Regions from separate parts of the Oceanobacillus sp. FSL K6-2867 genome, predicted to be linked through region 1. Evidence: riboswitches for the same ligand, from Rfam matches in the RefSeq annotation. Region 1 holds a riboswitch; the other holds the start of a gene.
The links. A riboswitch is a leader RNA that binds a small molecule or an ion and turns the genes downstream of it on or off. The one in region 1 is predicted to bind S-adenosylmethionine.

Region 2: it holds a riboswitch for S-adenosylmethionine, as region 1 does, so the genes downstream of both, NSQ77_RS00305 (carboxymuconolactone decarboxylase family protein) here and NSQ77_RS12285 (iron-containing alcohol dehydrogenase family protein) in region 1, are expected to answer to the same signal.

The regions. Positions count from the first base shown of each region.
Region 1 is NZ_CP150144.1:2,495,065-2,502,631, forward strand. It holds gene NSQ77_RS12265 (peptide MFS transporter) at 1-1,206, shown strand, start outside; gene NSQ77_RS12270 (ATP-dependent DNA helicase) at 1,344-3,620, shown strand; gene NSQ77_RS12275 (pyridoxamine 5'-phosphate oxidase family protein) at 3,692-4,114, shown strand; gene NSQ77_RS12280 (MetQ/NlpA family ABC transporter substrate-binding protein) at 4,250-5,062, opposite strand; gene NSQ77_RS12285 (iron-containing alcohol dehydrogenase family protein) at 5,088-6,188, opposite strand; SAM riboswitch class I at 6,273-6,391, opposite strand; gene NSQ77_RS12290 (N-acetylmuramoyl-L-alanine amidase) at 6,484-7,272, opposite strand; gene NSQ77_RS12295 (hypothetical protein) at 7,555-7,567, shown strand, end outside.
Region 2 is NZ_CP150144.1:58,431-65,997, reverse strand. It holds gene NSQ77_RS00330 (hypothetical protein) at 1-235, shown strand, start outside; gene NSQ77_RS00325 (hypothetical protein) at 517-771, shown strand; gene NSQ77_RS00320 (YrrS family protein) at 961-1,623, shown strand; gene mtnN (5'-methylthioadenosine/S-adenosylhomocysteine nucleosidase) at 1,648-2,337, shown strand; gene sigK (RNA polymerase sporulation sigma factor SigK) at 2,420-3,124, opposite strand; SAM riboswitch class I at 3,738-3,844, shown strand; gene NSQ77_RS00305 (carboxymuconolactone decarboxylase family protein) at 3,970-4,635, shown strand; gene NSQ77_RS00300 (LLM class flavin-dependent oxidoreductase) at 4,665-6,032, shown strand; gene NSQ77_RS00295 (sodium:pantothenate symporter) at 6,135-7,567, shown strand, end outside.

The sequences.
Region 1 (7,567 bases):
ACCGTATTTTACGGTGGGGTTTTAATTATGATTGGTCATATTATTCTTGCATTGCCTGGCGGGTTCGCAGCATTGCTTGTATCCATGCTGTTTATCGTTATCGGTACAGGTTTATTAAAACCGAACGTTGGTGGAATGGTTGGTGAACTATACAGTAAAAAGGATCCGCGACGTGACTCCGGTTTTAGCATCTATTACATGGGAATTAACATGGGTGGTTTGATTGCACCATTTATTGTCGGAACAATTGGACAAACTTATAATTTCCATCTTGGTTTTGCTATAGCCGCTTTTGGAATGTTTGCTGGGCTGGTAGTTTACCTGCTATCAAGAAAAAAATATTTTGGTCTTGCTGGGCTTCAAGTACCAAACCCGCTAAAAAGCGAAGAAAAAATGAAAATAACTAAAATAGTTATCATTTCTGTTATTTTACTAGCCGCAATCGGATGGGCTGGAGTAACAGGTGGCTGGCTGACAATTGAACGCGTCATTTTTTCGATTAGTATTCTTGGGGTTATTATTCCTACAGTGTACTTCATTATGATGTATCGCAGTCCGAAAACAACTGCGGATGAACGTTCTCGTTTACTAGCATATATTCCGCTGTTTATTGCAGCCATGATGTTCTGGGCAATTCAAGAACAAGGATCAAATATTCTAGCGACTTATGCAAACGAACGGACACAATTATCGTTTGCAGGAATTGAATTACAATCCTCCTGGTTCCAATCATTAAACCCATTATTCATCGTATTGCTTGCACCAGTGTTCGCTTGGTTTTGGGTGAAGCTTGGGGATCGTCAGCCAAGTACACCGCAAAAATTCTCCTTTGGATTAATTTTTGCCGGGCTTTCATTTATCGTTATGATTTTCCCAGCGTTATTTAACGGAACGGAAAGTTTAGTTAGCCCGCTTTGGCTTGTTCTTAGCTTTTTCCTCGTTGTGCTTGGTGAACTTTGCTTGTCGCCAGTTGGCTTATCAGCATCAACGAAATTGGCTCCAGCGGCATTTGCTGCTCAAATGATGAGTTTATGGAATCTCTCCAATGCATCGGCACAAGCGATTAATGCGCAGGTCGTTCGCTTTTATTCGGAGGAAACCGAAATCGTCTACTTTGGTGTAATCGGAGGAATTGCGATTTTACTTGGTATCCTACTGCTTGCGTTGGCACCAAAACTGAAGCGGTTTATGCGTGGTATTAATTAAATATTACGGAAGCTGGATCAATATGCTGAAAAAGCGTGTTTGATTCAGCTTCTTTTTTATGGACAATGCTAATTCCAGATTCCACCCGAATCAATTAATTGATAGAATGAAGTTAATGAATTTTAAAAGGTGATAGCATGGTGGATATAGTTAAAATTTCAGTAAGAACGCTTGTTGAGCATGTGTTGCGCAGTGGCAGCATGGAAACTGGTTTTCGAACGGCTGCGTCGCTGACAGAGGGAACAAAAGCACATCAGAAAATCCAAAAAACGTACAAAGAAACAGATCAAAAGGAAGTGTATGTCAAAACGGAAATACCATATGAAGACTTGACTTTTGTTGTGGATGGACGTTGTGATGGTCTGCTTTTTGATGAAAATGGACGGGTTATGGTGGATGAAATTAAGTCGACAAGAAACCCGATTGAGTGGATTTCAGAAGATACGTACCCAGTTCATTGGGCACAGGTGATCTTTTATGCCTTTATCTATGCCAAAGACCACGATTTATCAGAAATCACGATACAGCTGACATATGTTCAGATAAATTCCGAGCAACAGGTTAAATTCAATCGGAAAATGAATTTTCAGGAGCTGGAGATGTATGTGAACGATATCGTTGGTCAATATGCAGCATATGCCAGGATGAAGATTCTGCATATCGCGCGACGTGATGCTAGTGCGAGGGAGCTTCTGTTTCCATTTGAAAATTACCGGAAAGGTCAGCGCAAACTTGCTGGTTCTGTCTATAAAACGATTTTCGATAAGAAAGATATTTTCGCTTCAGCCTCTACAGGTATTGGCAAAACAGTTTCAACGATATTTCCGGCAGTAAAAGCGATTGGAGAAGGGCATTTGCATCGGATGTTTTATCTTACTGCAAAAACGATTACAAGAACTGCTGCAGAAGAAGCGTTTCGTTTGCTGAGCGAAAAAGGCTTAGAGCTAAAGGTAGTAACCATTACAGCGAAGGATAAGGTTTGTTTCCAAGAGGAAGTAAAGTGCTCAAAGGAGCATTGTATTTTCGCAGAGGGATTTTATGATCGAATTAATGGAGCGGTTTTAGATATCTACACGAATGAATCATTAATGAGTCGGCAAGTAATTGAAAACTATGCAAGAAAACATCGTGTTTGTCCTTTCGAATTTTCACTGGAGCTTGCATATATAGCTGATGCTGTTATTTGCGATTACAATTATATCTTTGATCCCAGAGTGTCATTGAAGCGTCTTTTTGAGGAGCAGAAGAAAGAGACTGTTTTATTGATTGATGAAGCACATAATTTAGTTGACCGGGCAAGAGAAATGTATTCTGCTGATCTGTATAAATCAGCATTTCTGCAACTCAGTCGTACATTTAAAAACCGTAATGATAGCTTAGTGAAATCAGCTAAAGCAATTAATCATCATTTACTGACATTAAAAAAACAAGGAGAGTTAATTTTCAAAGATCTGGATGACGAGCTCATCTCGCTTGCAGAATCTTTTATCATACATGCAGAGACTGAATTAGTGCAGGATGTGGATACAGATCCGCTGTTGCTGGATACTTATTTTGCAACACAAACCTTTGTTAAAATAGCAAAATTTTATGATGAACGATTTGTGACTTATATGGAGATTCTGAAAAACGATGTGCGCTTGAAGCTGTTTTGTCTTGACCCATCTTATCTTATTAACAAAATGGGGAAAGGTTACCGTTCAAAGGTTTTCTTTTCAGCTACATTAACACCTGCTGATTATTATAAAAATCTGTTGGGCGGGACTGGAAAAGATTATGTAACAGCAGTTCCATCTCCATTTGATCGTGAAAAAGCTGAGGTGCTTATTCTGCCATTGTCGACAAGATATCGTGATCGTGAGCGGACAATGACACCAATTGTCCGTTTTGTGAAAGAGCTTATTGAAAAGCAGCCTGGGAATTTCCTTATTTTCTTTCCATCCTATCATTATATGGAAGGTGTACATGATGCTTTCCTGGAGCATGTACCATATATGAAGACGATTGTGCAAACTGGGGGCATGACTGAGTCGGACAGAGAAGAATTTTTAGCAGCCTTTAAGGCGGGAGAAGAAGAGCAGCTTATTGGATTTGCGGTATTAGGTGGTATTTTTTCTGAAGGAGTTGATTTAAAAGGAGAGCGTCTTCAAGGTGTAATTATTGTTGGTGTGGGACTGCCGCAAATTGGATTGGAAAGAGATATTATCAAGGAATATTTCAACTCCACTGGACGAAACGGGTATGATTACGCCTATGTTTTTCCTGGGATGAATAAGGTGCTGCAAGCAGGTGGCAGATTAATCCGATCAGAAACAGACCAAGGAACAATTGCTTTAATTGATGATCGATTTTTGCAAAGAAAGTATCAATCACTTCTTCCATTTGAATGGCAGCATTTCAAAATCAAAAGGTAATGCTGGATGTTTAAGATTGGTCAAAAAAGGAACACTACTTATAGCAGTCGATAATAAAGGAGTGAATACTTGTGAGTCAATCAGAGATTAAAACAAATGTCGAGAGAATCCTTCAGGAGAGCCACACAGGTACGATGGCAACGGTGAAGAATGATAAACCGCATTCTAGGTATATGACATTTTTTCATGAAGGTTTGAAACTTTACACACCGACGCACAAAGATGCCGATAAAACAGAGGAAATTGAAAAAAACCCATATACCCATGTATTGATTGGGTATGAAGGCGATGGATTTGGTGACGAGTATGTCGAATATCAGGGGAAAGTATCTTTAAACGATATGGATGACTTGAAAAAGAAATTTTGGAACGACGATATGAAACTATATTTCGACGGTCCGGATGATCCAAACTATGCAATCCTGGAAATTGAACCGATTGGAATTCGGTTAATGAATAAAAAGGGTGAACCAGCTAAAGAGTTAGATATTTAAAAAGGCTGACAATATTATTGTCAGCCTTCTTCATTAATCTGGGTTTTAATACGGTGGATGTTCGACAAGCCGAATCTCCTCAAGACCGCGGTACAGTCCGTACGTCGCTAACCGGACGCTTCCGCTTTTGTTTTTCTACCATCCAGGAACAACTGATCCTTGGAAAGTTTCATCAACAAATTGTTTTACTTCATCAGATTGGTAAATATCGATAAACTTTTGTACAGCTTCGTCATCTTTGTTTTCTTCACGAACCGCAATTAAGTTTACAAATGTGGAGTCCTGTTCGATAAAGATTGAGTCTTTACCTGGTATAAGACCTGCATCCATCGCAAAGTTTGAGTTAATTGCAGCCGCATCAACTTCACCTAGCTGCCGAGGAATTTGCGCAGGATCAAGCTCGATGAATTCATAGTTGTTTGGGTTCTCAGCAATGTCATTTACCGTTGCATTTACGCCAAGTCCCTCCTCTATTTTGATTAAACCTGCTTGTTCAAACAATAGTAATGCACGTCCACTGTTTGTCGGGTCACTTGGAAGACCGATTTTGGCGCCGTCTTCTAAATCTGCTACATCTGTTACAGCTTCTGAGTAAATTCCCATTGGAAATGTAACGGTATCTGCAACTTTAATTAACTCCAATCCGCGTTCTTCATTCATATGGTCGAAAAATGGCTCGGTTTGGAAACTGTTTATATCAAGCTCGCCTTCAGATAAACTGACATTTGGCATTACATAATCGCTGAAAGAAACCAATTCAATTGCTAGGCCATCCTCTTCAGCAAGTTCTGCTACCTTTTCTAAAATTTGTTCATGTGGGCCTGATGTTACACCAACAGTTAATTTTCCATCTTCTAATAATCCTTCTGCTTCATCTGAACCACCACCGCATGCAGCAAGTACTGCCATCATGCATGCAAGTATTCCTGTGAGTAGTAATTTTTTCATTATGTATCCCTCTTTCTAAAGTTGATTAGTTAGTTGTTGGAGTTGCTAGACTTTCTACCTTAAGAACAGCATTTAATAATGTGTCTTCTGTAATTTCCTGCTCCATTAAATGAATCGATTCCTGAGGCAGTAATGTCTTCTTAACAATACGTTGTAATAGCTCCTCGTTCCTAGCGTCAATGGATAAATGCTTTAATGATGCTGGAAGCTTCCATTCATCATAAAATGCTAATAGTCTTTTAAGCTCGTCATCCTTTTCTTCTAAAGCCAATTGGACTAAAATGCCATAGGATACGACTTCTCCATGTAAAAATTGCTTGATGCTTTTAGCCTCAGTTAACCCATTATGGACGGAATGCGCACCGGCAATTCTCCCTGCCTTTTCCCCGAATCCTCCAACCATGCCACCAGTCATAATAATTGTTTCAATAACACGTATAAGTGCATCTGATACCTTTTTATTGGATACCGATTCCAGTGCTTCTTTTCCATCCTTTAATAAGATATCTTTGCACAAAGCTGCGGAGAATTGAGATATCTGAAGCCAGACAGGCAGCTCTTTATCGTTGTAAAAGGCTCGAACTAAGGCATCTGCCTCATAATATTTAGCAAGTGTATCCCCAATTCCTGCTTTTAAGTATTCAGGCGGAGCCTGTGCAATAATAGCTGGCTCAATCAGTACAAGTGTATTTGCTACTGGGAATTCGGTATAGTGTGAATGGGTGCCGTCTGCTTGATAAAATACACTTAAAGGTGTCCAAGCTGCACAGGTAGCTGCAATTGTCGGAATAAGCACGGATTTAATTCCGGATTTTACAGCAGAAGCTTTAGCGAGATCAAGCGCTGTACCCCCGCCAATACCGATTACTACTTCAATTCCATTTTCCTGAAATGAAGTTGCGAACTGTTCCACAGCTTCCAGCGTACAATGCCCATCCACAAACGTGATATTTGAACAATCAAGCTCTTCTGGTAAAAAGGGAGAGGCAGCATTCCATGCTTTCCTGCCGCTTAGAATATGTATTTTCGTTACGTCTAACTCTGAAAGAAGTTCATTTAATTCCTTTAAAATCCCTTCTCCAATTCGATAGTGTCCTGGTGCCCCTTTAACAATTGCTGTTGTCATCTGTGCATCTCCTTACCGTATTTCGAAAAAATAAAAATGCCTCTCAATGAAGAGAGGCATGGATATACTTGGCAAGTAACCATCCTCTTATTTTCCAAAATACATATTGTATTTTGCAGGAATTAGCACCTATTCGCAGTAAATTTAACTAGAATGGTTGCCGGGCTTCGTCGGGCCAGTCCCTCCACCGCTCTTCATAAGAGTTTTTATGAATTAATTTATTTCATATATCTTATAATTTATTGGTTGAAAAGTCAATTGATTTTATTTATTCCTACTACATCTAACTTTTCTTTTACTGGACAATGATAAATGCATCGATACCAGTGTTTCGTACAACCTGTAAATGATTTTCTGCGTTTTTCCTGCTTTTAAATGCGCCAGCCTGAACACGATACCAATTCTCATCTGAAATTGTAACCTGTTCAACAAAAGCTTGAATGCTTTTGGAACTTAGAAAAGATACGCGTTTTCCTGCATTTTCTTTTGATTTGAAGGAACCAGCGATAACCTTATATAACTGTCCAGTGCCGTTTTTTTCTTGTAGGCTAAATGCTTGCGCCAATCCATTGACATGGCCTTCTGCAACACGTTGCTTCCATGCATCCTGCTTCATTAATGCGGCATTTCCACTATGATCGATAAAACCATTCTCCGTAAGCATTGCTGGCATGGATGATTCACGTAATACGTGGAAATTGGCTTTCTTTTTGCCGCGATTCCGCAATCCGTTAAGCTTAATAATTTCCGCATGCAGAATATCGCGATATCTTGCAGTTTGTGAATTGTCCGAAAGTGTACTATGAATAAAATCTTCATAACCATCAGAAGAGCTGTTAAACGCATTGCAATGAATGGATAGAAAATAATCAGCATCCCATGCATTTGCCTCGTTTGTCCGCTGAGCAAGGCTTTTTGCCGTATCCTCAGTACGACTCATACGAACAGTGACATTATCGTAGTTGCCAAGTAGCAGATCTCTTATTCGTAATGCAATATCTAATACAACGTCTTTTTCCTGCAATCCATTTCCGGTTGCTCCAGTGTCTGTTCCACCATGACCAGGGTCTAAATAAAGTTTCATTACAATCTCCTCCTACTATTAACTTATGGTTAATAAGAAAAACAGAATTGTACAAACAACACTGTCTTAAACAAAATCCATTATTGTCACCTTTATCGTCCTCATCGTTTATCTTTCATCTTTACAATCGAAATGAAAGTGAAGTTTGGGGTATATCATTAAAAAGAAAGCTGCTGGTTGGAAATAAATGATAGAGAGGAGAATATGGTGTTGTACGGTTATCATGAATAAATATACTTTTTCAGCTAAAACTATAGGAGTATAGTAGGAGGAGGCAGAATAATGAGTAATAACG
Region 2 (7,567 bases), 2.0 Mb from region 1:
TTTTTTCGCACCGATAATTGATTTTCTAGAAGGTATTGTTGAGTTAATCTATCGATTTATAATTGGGTCAGCAATCTGGGTGATTATATTCTTTAGAGATTTATTGCTTAAAACTGGAATTGTTGACAGTGTTACAACAGCTACTGTTATACCGATTTTAGTGGTGTTAGGTATCTTCCTGATATTGATAGGGTGGATATGGGGTCCAATACGAAGAACGTATGGATCGAATTGATTGAATGGTAACAAAAAGCTTCTAACTTCAGCATATTTAAAAGTGAAAAGCTAATTGAAAAAGACGATGATTTGGCTAAAGATGAAAAAAATCAGATATTGAATCAATCGACTAAGAAACGGAGGATCTTGAAAATTTGTGGATAATAAGTAATTACCTATCTTTTACATTGAGGAGGTAGGTACAAGGTTTAGGAATAGAAAATGAAACTACCAACATAAATCGGTGCGTTAAAGTGAATCCATATGTATGGAAAGCAATTTTTTTAGGAGTGGTACATGGTGAACCAGATTGGCGAATATATTGGAAACGTAATAGACGCAATTCTAAAAGCTATATTAGCTGCTATAGAATTCACAAGCGACTTATTACTCGATACTGGTATAATTGATAGTGCAGGTGCTGCCACAGGAATAGCTTTCGGTATACCTATCATTATTGGAATCATTTTAGTAGGTGTTTTTATCGGTCCAAAGTACAAAAGAAATAGCTATCAAAGACGCTATTACAAGCATAAGAATCGCAGAAGTAAATAGTAATTGCATGGATAGATGAATCAGCATATTATCTGTGTTATGATACTATAATAGAGATAGGTGATGTTCAAAAAACTACTAAATGACATAATGGGCTTCCCGTTAATAGAGGAAAGGAATCCCCGTTTTACCTCGTAATTTTATGTTATTCTATTTTTGAACATGTATTTTTAGGAAGGGGGAAATAAAATGAGCGAATCAGATAAACATTCACGATTAAACAAATTTGAAAAACGCAGAAAAAATACAAAATTAATTTCCATTTTCCTTATCGCTGGCGCACTCCTTATCATCATATTGCTTGGTATGTGGTTATTTGGCGGCGGAAATGATGAAACGGAAAAGCAAACAGGAAATAATGAAAATGAATCCTCAGATTTTCTAATTACGGAAGAGAATAAGGAGGAAGCTGAAAGTGATAATCCTGAACAGGAAGAAAGCGACAATGATTTAGCTTCTGACGAGGAAGCTGAAAATGAAGAGAATGAAGAAAATGATGCTGATGAGGAAATCGAAACAGAGCCTGCTGAACCCTCAGATGGCAATGTTGCAGAAGCATATACTGGAGATTGGTCACCTGTTGGAACAGAACAAGAAGGTCCACATACGACAAATTATGACGATGGTTCACAAGATCGTAATGAAATGAGAAAAGCGATTACACAAGCTACTGGTTTAAACGAAGATAATATGGTTGAATGGTGGATTGAAAATGGTGGCGATCAAAAGGTAGTAGCTACTGTATCTGACACAGCAGAAACGGAAGTATATCGAGTTTTCTTAACATGGGTAGATAATGAAGGATGGCAGCCTACAAAGGTTGAAATACTAATTGAAAATGATAAAAAATAACAGCGGATTGATGGAGGATGTAGTATGACAATCGGAATTATTGGTGCAATGGATGAAGAAGTTGCGCTATTATTGGATCAGATGACAGAAAAACAAGAACAAACGGTAGCAAATTGCTTATTTGTTCAAGGGAAATTACAGGATAAATCTGTTGTTTTGTTAAAATCAGGGATTGGGAAAGTGAATGCGGCAATGGCTACTACCGTCATGCACGAACGGTTCACGCCAACACATGTTATCAACACTGGGTCTGCTGGCGGCTTTGCTAGTAATCTGGAAGTAGGAGACATCATTATTTCGACTGAGGTTGTCCATCATGATGTTGATGTAACTGCCTTTAATTATGAATATGGACAGGTTCCTGGAATGCCTCCAATGTACGAAGCAGATAAAACGCTGGTTGAAAAAGCAGTTGCTGCAGTAAAAAATATGGATATAAATTGTGAGCAAGGAATTATTGCGACTGGAGATTCGTTTATGGAAGATCCCGAACGTGTTGCGTTTGTTCATGGTAAATTCCCGACAATGCTGGCCTCAGAGATGGAAGCAGCAGCTGTTGCTCAGGTTTGTCATCAGTACAACAAGCCATTTGTTATTATTCGCGCACTATCTGATATTGCAGGAAAAAAATCATCCATCTCGTTTGATCAATTTCTTGAAACGGCCGCTAAAAATGCAGCACAACTAATTATTGCTGTAGTCAAAAGCATATAAAAAAACAATTATAAGAAAAGCAAAAGCCCAGAGACAATGATAAATTCATGTTTCTGGGCTTTTTGATAACTTGTAAATTAACCTAATTATTTCGCTCCTTTCGATAGTACTCATGAAACACCTTCATAAGGGCTCTTTTCTCAATTCGTGATACATAGCTGCGCGATATATTCAATTTTTTTGCAATTTCTCGCTGTGTCATTTCATTATAGTCATTTAATCCATAGCGATAAATAATCACTTCCCGTTCTCGTTTATCGAGTACAGAAAAATATTTTTGCATTTTGGCGATTTCCATATTCAATTGGATGTATTCAATTACATTATCATTCTCTGCTTCGAGTATATCAATTAAGCTGATTTCATTGCCTTCTTTGTCCTGGCCAATTGGATCGTGTAATGAAACATCTTTTTTCACCTTTTTCAATGCACGCAGATGCATCAATATTTCGTTTTCTATACAACGAGCAGCATATGTTGCCAATTTCGTTCCCTTATTTGTAGAGAAGCTTTCAACCCCTTTTATAAGACCGATTGTTCCAATGGAAATCAAATCTTCCATATCCTCACCAGTATTTTCAAACTTTTTTACAATGTGAGCAACAAGTCTTAAATTATGTTCAATCAGTTTGTTTCTAGCTGTTTCGTTTCCATTTTGCATTTCCTCAATGTATTTCGCTTCTTCATCAGGGGGTAATGGTTGCGGGAATGCATGATTTTTTACATAAGAAACGAAAAAGAGGGCTTCCTTAATTAGAAGAGCAAGCACAGATAGAATCCCGGACAAACTCAGGTCACCTCCTAAAGAACAATCTGCTTCAAGAATGGGCTTTTGCCTATATAACATCTTTATGAAGCAGTAAGGAGATTCGTGTCTGTCCCAGATAATTAATTATGAAAACGATTTTATTTGATATTAGAGAAACGATTAAAACCCTGATGCATCCTATCAGAATTACATACAGCTGGCGGTTTTTACAGACACAATAACTTATCGCTAGAAGTAACAAACTGCATTGTCAAGATAAAGAAGGAGCGCACTGTGTGGGTACTATTCTTGCTGGTATGTATGCGGGAACTGTGAAAAACAGAAACACAACAGATCGTGGCTGTTTTGAATTGAATAGGGATCTTTAATGGTGTTGATATATTCAAGGCAAAGGATGATGCAGTAGTACAAGAGTATTGGATTATTGGGGCTGCATAGGATTTAGATAAGAATAAGCTTTCTGCATAGCATTTTGGAATCAACTCGTTTCAGTAAAAAGCGGGTAAATAGGACAAAGGAACGTTAATCGACATCATATATCTAACTTTTGTAGTAAATTCAAAAAATATAGTTGACAAGTTCTATTGCCCGGTGTATGATGTGAACAATTCCTACAAATTGAATATGATTTTTCTTATCAAGAGTCAGGGGAGGAACTGGTCCTATGATCCTGCAGCAACCGTTACCAAAATGTAACAAGGTGCTAATTCCAGCAAGCATATGCTTGAAAGATGAGATTAGAGATATAAAACCTCTTCCTCATCGGAAGAGGTTTTTAATTTACTTTAAAGGCAAGTAATATGATAGGAAAAATTATATTTCGATGAATAGGTAAATTTAAATTGAAAAAGGGAGCGAAGAAAATGAGTATAACAAAAACAGATAGCTTGTACAGAAAGGATTACTTTGGAAGGATTCACGAATTAAAGAAACATGCACCCAATGCTTTTGAGTCATTTTTTGCTTTTAATAATCAAGCATTGGCTGAAGGGGAATTATCGGTAAAGGTAAAAGAATTAATTGCAGTTGCTGTGGCGCATATTACCGGGTGTCCGTATTGTATTGATTTACATGTCAAAAATGTGAAAAAACAGAAAGCAAGCAAAGCAGAGGTAGCAGAGGCAATTTTTGTCGCAACAGCATTAAAGGCGGGATCTTCAGCAGCGCATGGAGTAAATGCACTAAATGCTTATGATGAAAACGGGGATGAGGAGCTGTATAAAGCATCCTATTTTAATCGTATAAAGGAATTTTCCAAGTTAAATAAAGAAACATTTAAGGCATTTCTGGATTTTGATCATCAGGCTATAAAAGCAGAAAATCTGAGTGAGAAAGAAAAAGAGTTAATTGCAGTAGCTTGTGCCCATACAACAGGTTGTGCATATTGTATTGATTTGCACACAAAAAATGCGAAAAAAACAGGAGCAAATTTAAATGAGATTTCGGAAGCAATTTTTGTTGCAGTAGCGCTTAAAGCTGGATCAGCAATCGCTCATAGTGTAAACGCATTAAATGCTTACGATGAATAGAAATTGATACCATAAGAGGAGTGTTTCGTTTGAAAAAGCAGATTCATTTGAACGGATTTGTACAAAACTCGCCATCCCCGCATTCCATGGGGTTGTGGAAACATGAGAGAGATAAGGGAGTATTTCATAATCGAATTCATTATTGGACAGAAACAGCACAAGTGCTGGAGCGGGGAAAATTTGATGCCGTTTTTATTGCTGATGTTCTTGGTACGTATTCTGTTTATGGAAACAATCATGATGCTGCGATTAAACATGCTGTGCAATTGCCGGCACATGACCCCTTGATGCCAATATCAGCTATGGCTGCAGCAACGAAGCACATCGGATTTGCCCCGACAATTTCAGCAACCTATGCACAGCCATATGCACTGGCACGTCAGCTTTCAACACTGGACCATTTGACGGAAGGCAGAATTGCTTGGAATGTAGTAACTTCGTATTTAGAGAGTGAGGCAATTAATCTTGGTTTGTCGGGTAGATTACCTAAAAATATACGCTATGACCGTGCTGATGAATTTCTTGAGGTCGTTTACAAGCTATGGGAGCACAGCTGGGATGATGAAGCAGTTGTTTACGACAAGAAGACAGACACCTTTGCAGACCCCAAAAAGGTACATATAATCAATCATGATGGTGACTTTTTCCATATATCAGGTCCACATTTAACGGAGCCATCACCACAACGGACTCCTGTACTTTTTCAAGCTGGAGCTTCTCCGAGAGGAAGAGATTTTGCAGCAAAACATGCTGAAGCGGTTTTCACAAAGGGACATTCACTGGAAGCAATGAAAAATTACGCTGCAGATATTCGAAAACGTGCAGTAGAACAAGGAAGGAATGCAAATGATATTCGTATTTTTCCAATGGTTCTTCCAATTATTGGATCTACAGAAGAAGAAGCATTGGCCAAATATGAAAAATTAAAAAGTCTTGTTAGTTATGAAGGGACAGCTGCATTGCTCTCTGGCCATACAGGTATCGATTTATCCAAATATAATCCAGATCAATATTTAGATGATATGGAAACAGAGGCAGTACAGGGGAATTTAGATATGTATACAAAGGACCCTACAAAGAGATGGACACTTCGTGAGGCACTGCAGAATCATGGTCTAGGTAATGGCACAGTGAAATTTATCGGTACACCAGAACAAATAGCAAATAAGTTGGAGCAGTGGGCTATTGAGGCGAATCTAGATGGTTTTAATATAGCACAATCATATTCCTTAGAAACATTCCGGGAATTTGTTGACCATGTTGTACCTGAATTACAAAAGCGTGGGATATATCGAAAAGAATATAAAGGAAATACGTTGAGAGAAAATCTCTTCAGTACTGACAGTCCGTTTTTGCCTGACAGCCATCCAGCAAAAAAGCTGAAATCACATAGATGACAAGCATTATTTACTATACCTAAAAAACCAGCGGAGGACATGCAGTTCATAATTTTAGGTTAAATTGATTTCTGGTGATGAATCAGAGAAAGGAGACACTGCATGCAGGCTATCACATTATATACATGGATAGGATTTGCATTTTTCCTTGTGATAATGCTTTTTCTTGGATATATTGGAGCGCGTAAAACTAAAAATGTCCGTGACTTTGCAACTGGAGGAACAACGTTAGGACCAGTCATCCTAGGTCTATCTTTTGCCGCAACCTATTTAAGCGCTGCAACCTTTTTGGGATACCCAGGCTGGTCCTATGACTGGGGACTATCCAACTTATGGCTTTTTTTAGCAATGATAGGTGGTGGCCCAATAGGAATACTGATGGTTGCAAAAAAGGTAAGAAAATTGAATACAAAACAAAAATCGCTTTCCTTACCCGATTGGCTTGGTGACTATTATAATAGTGATATTTTGCGAGTTGGAACAGGTTTGATTTTGCTGTTCAATATTTTCTATATAGCTGCACAGTTTGTAGCTGGAGCGAGGATATTTGAGTATTTGCTTGGAATGAATTATTCCACAGGTTTGATTCTTATAACAGTAATTGTTGTATTGTATGTGTTTGCGGGTGGTGCACTTGCGGATATTTATACGGATGCTGTACAAGTCATTTTAATGGCAATTGCTGGTATAGCAGTATTCATTTCAGGGATTATTCTATTTTGGAATGGAGGAATTACAGCAACCTTTGCGGGTATTGTTGAAAATTTGGCTGTACAGGATGGTAATCTTGTTAAAGTTTTTAATGCTGAATCACTTCACTTTTACGCTATTGGACCAGTAATAGGTGCTATAACAATACAGTGGGCATTTGCGTCTGCTCCCCATTTATTTAATAAGGTACTGGGATTGAAGAGAGAAAGAGATTTAGGAAAAATGATTATAGTATATGTTATAACAGCTTCTTTATGTGTGTTGGTTTTATTTGGAGGATTGTATAGCAGAGCTGCCATTGGTGGCGGAATTGAAACAACTGACTTAGCATTAATGGAATATATCACATGGGCATTTCCCGCGATTTTTGTTGCACTCTTTGGTGTAGTGATTCTTGCTGCAGCTATGTCGACGACAGATGGGTTGTTTGTATCGATTTCAACCGTATTTGCTAATGATATCTTTCTCAAATTTTTAGTGAAACGTGGATATGTAAGCATTAGCGAAGAAAAAGCACAACGAATTGCATTTCTCATCAGCAGATGGAGTGTTCCACTAGTCGGCTTAGCAGCTTTTTTGCTTGTGCTTAACCCGCCAAAGTACATGGGAGACATTATGTGGATTGGGATTTCAGGTGTAGCAGCGGGAACCCTTGGCCCTATACTGTATGCTGTTTATGCTAAACGTAAAGTATCTCCGCGTGCAGCAGAAGGGTCGATGGTTATCGGTTTATTGTCATATCTTATCCTGTATTTCGGTGATATCATTCCCAGTACTATGTCAGCCGGTGCAGCTGCAACGTTTATAGGATTAGCAGTCATATT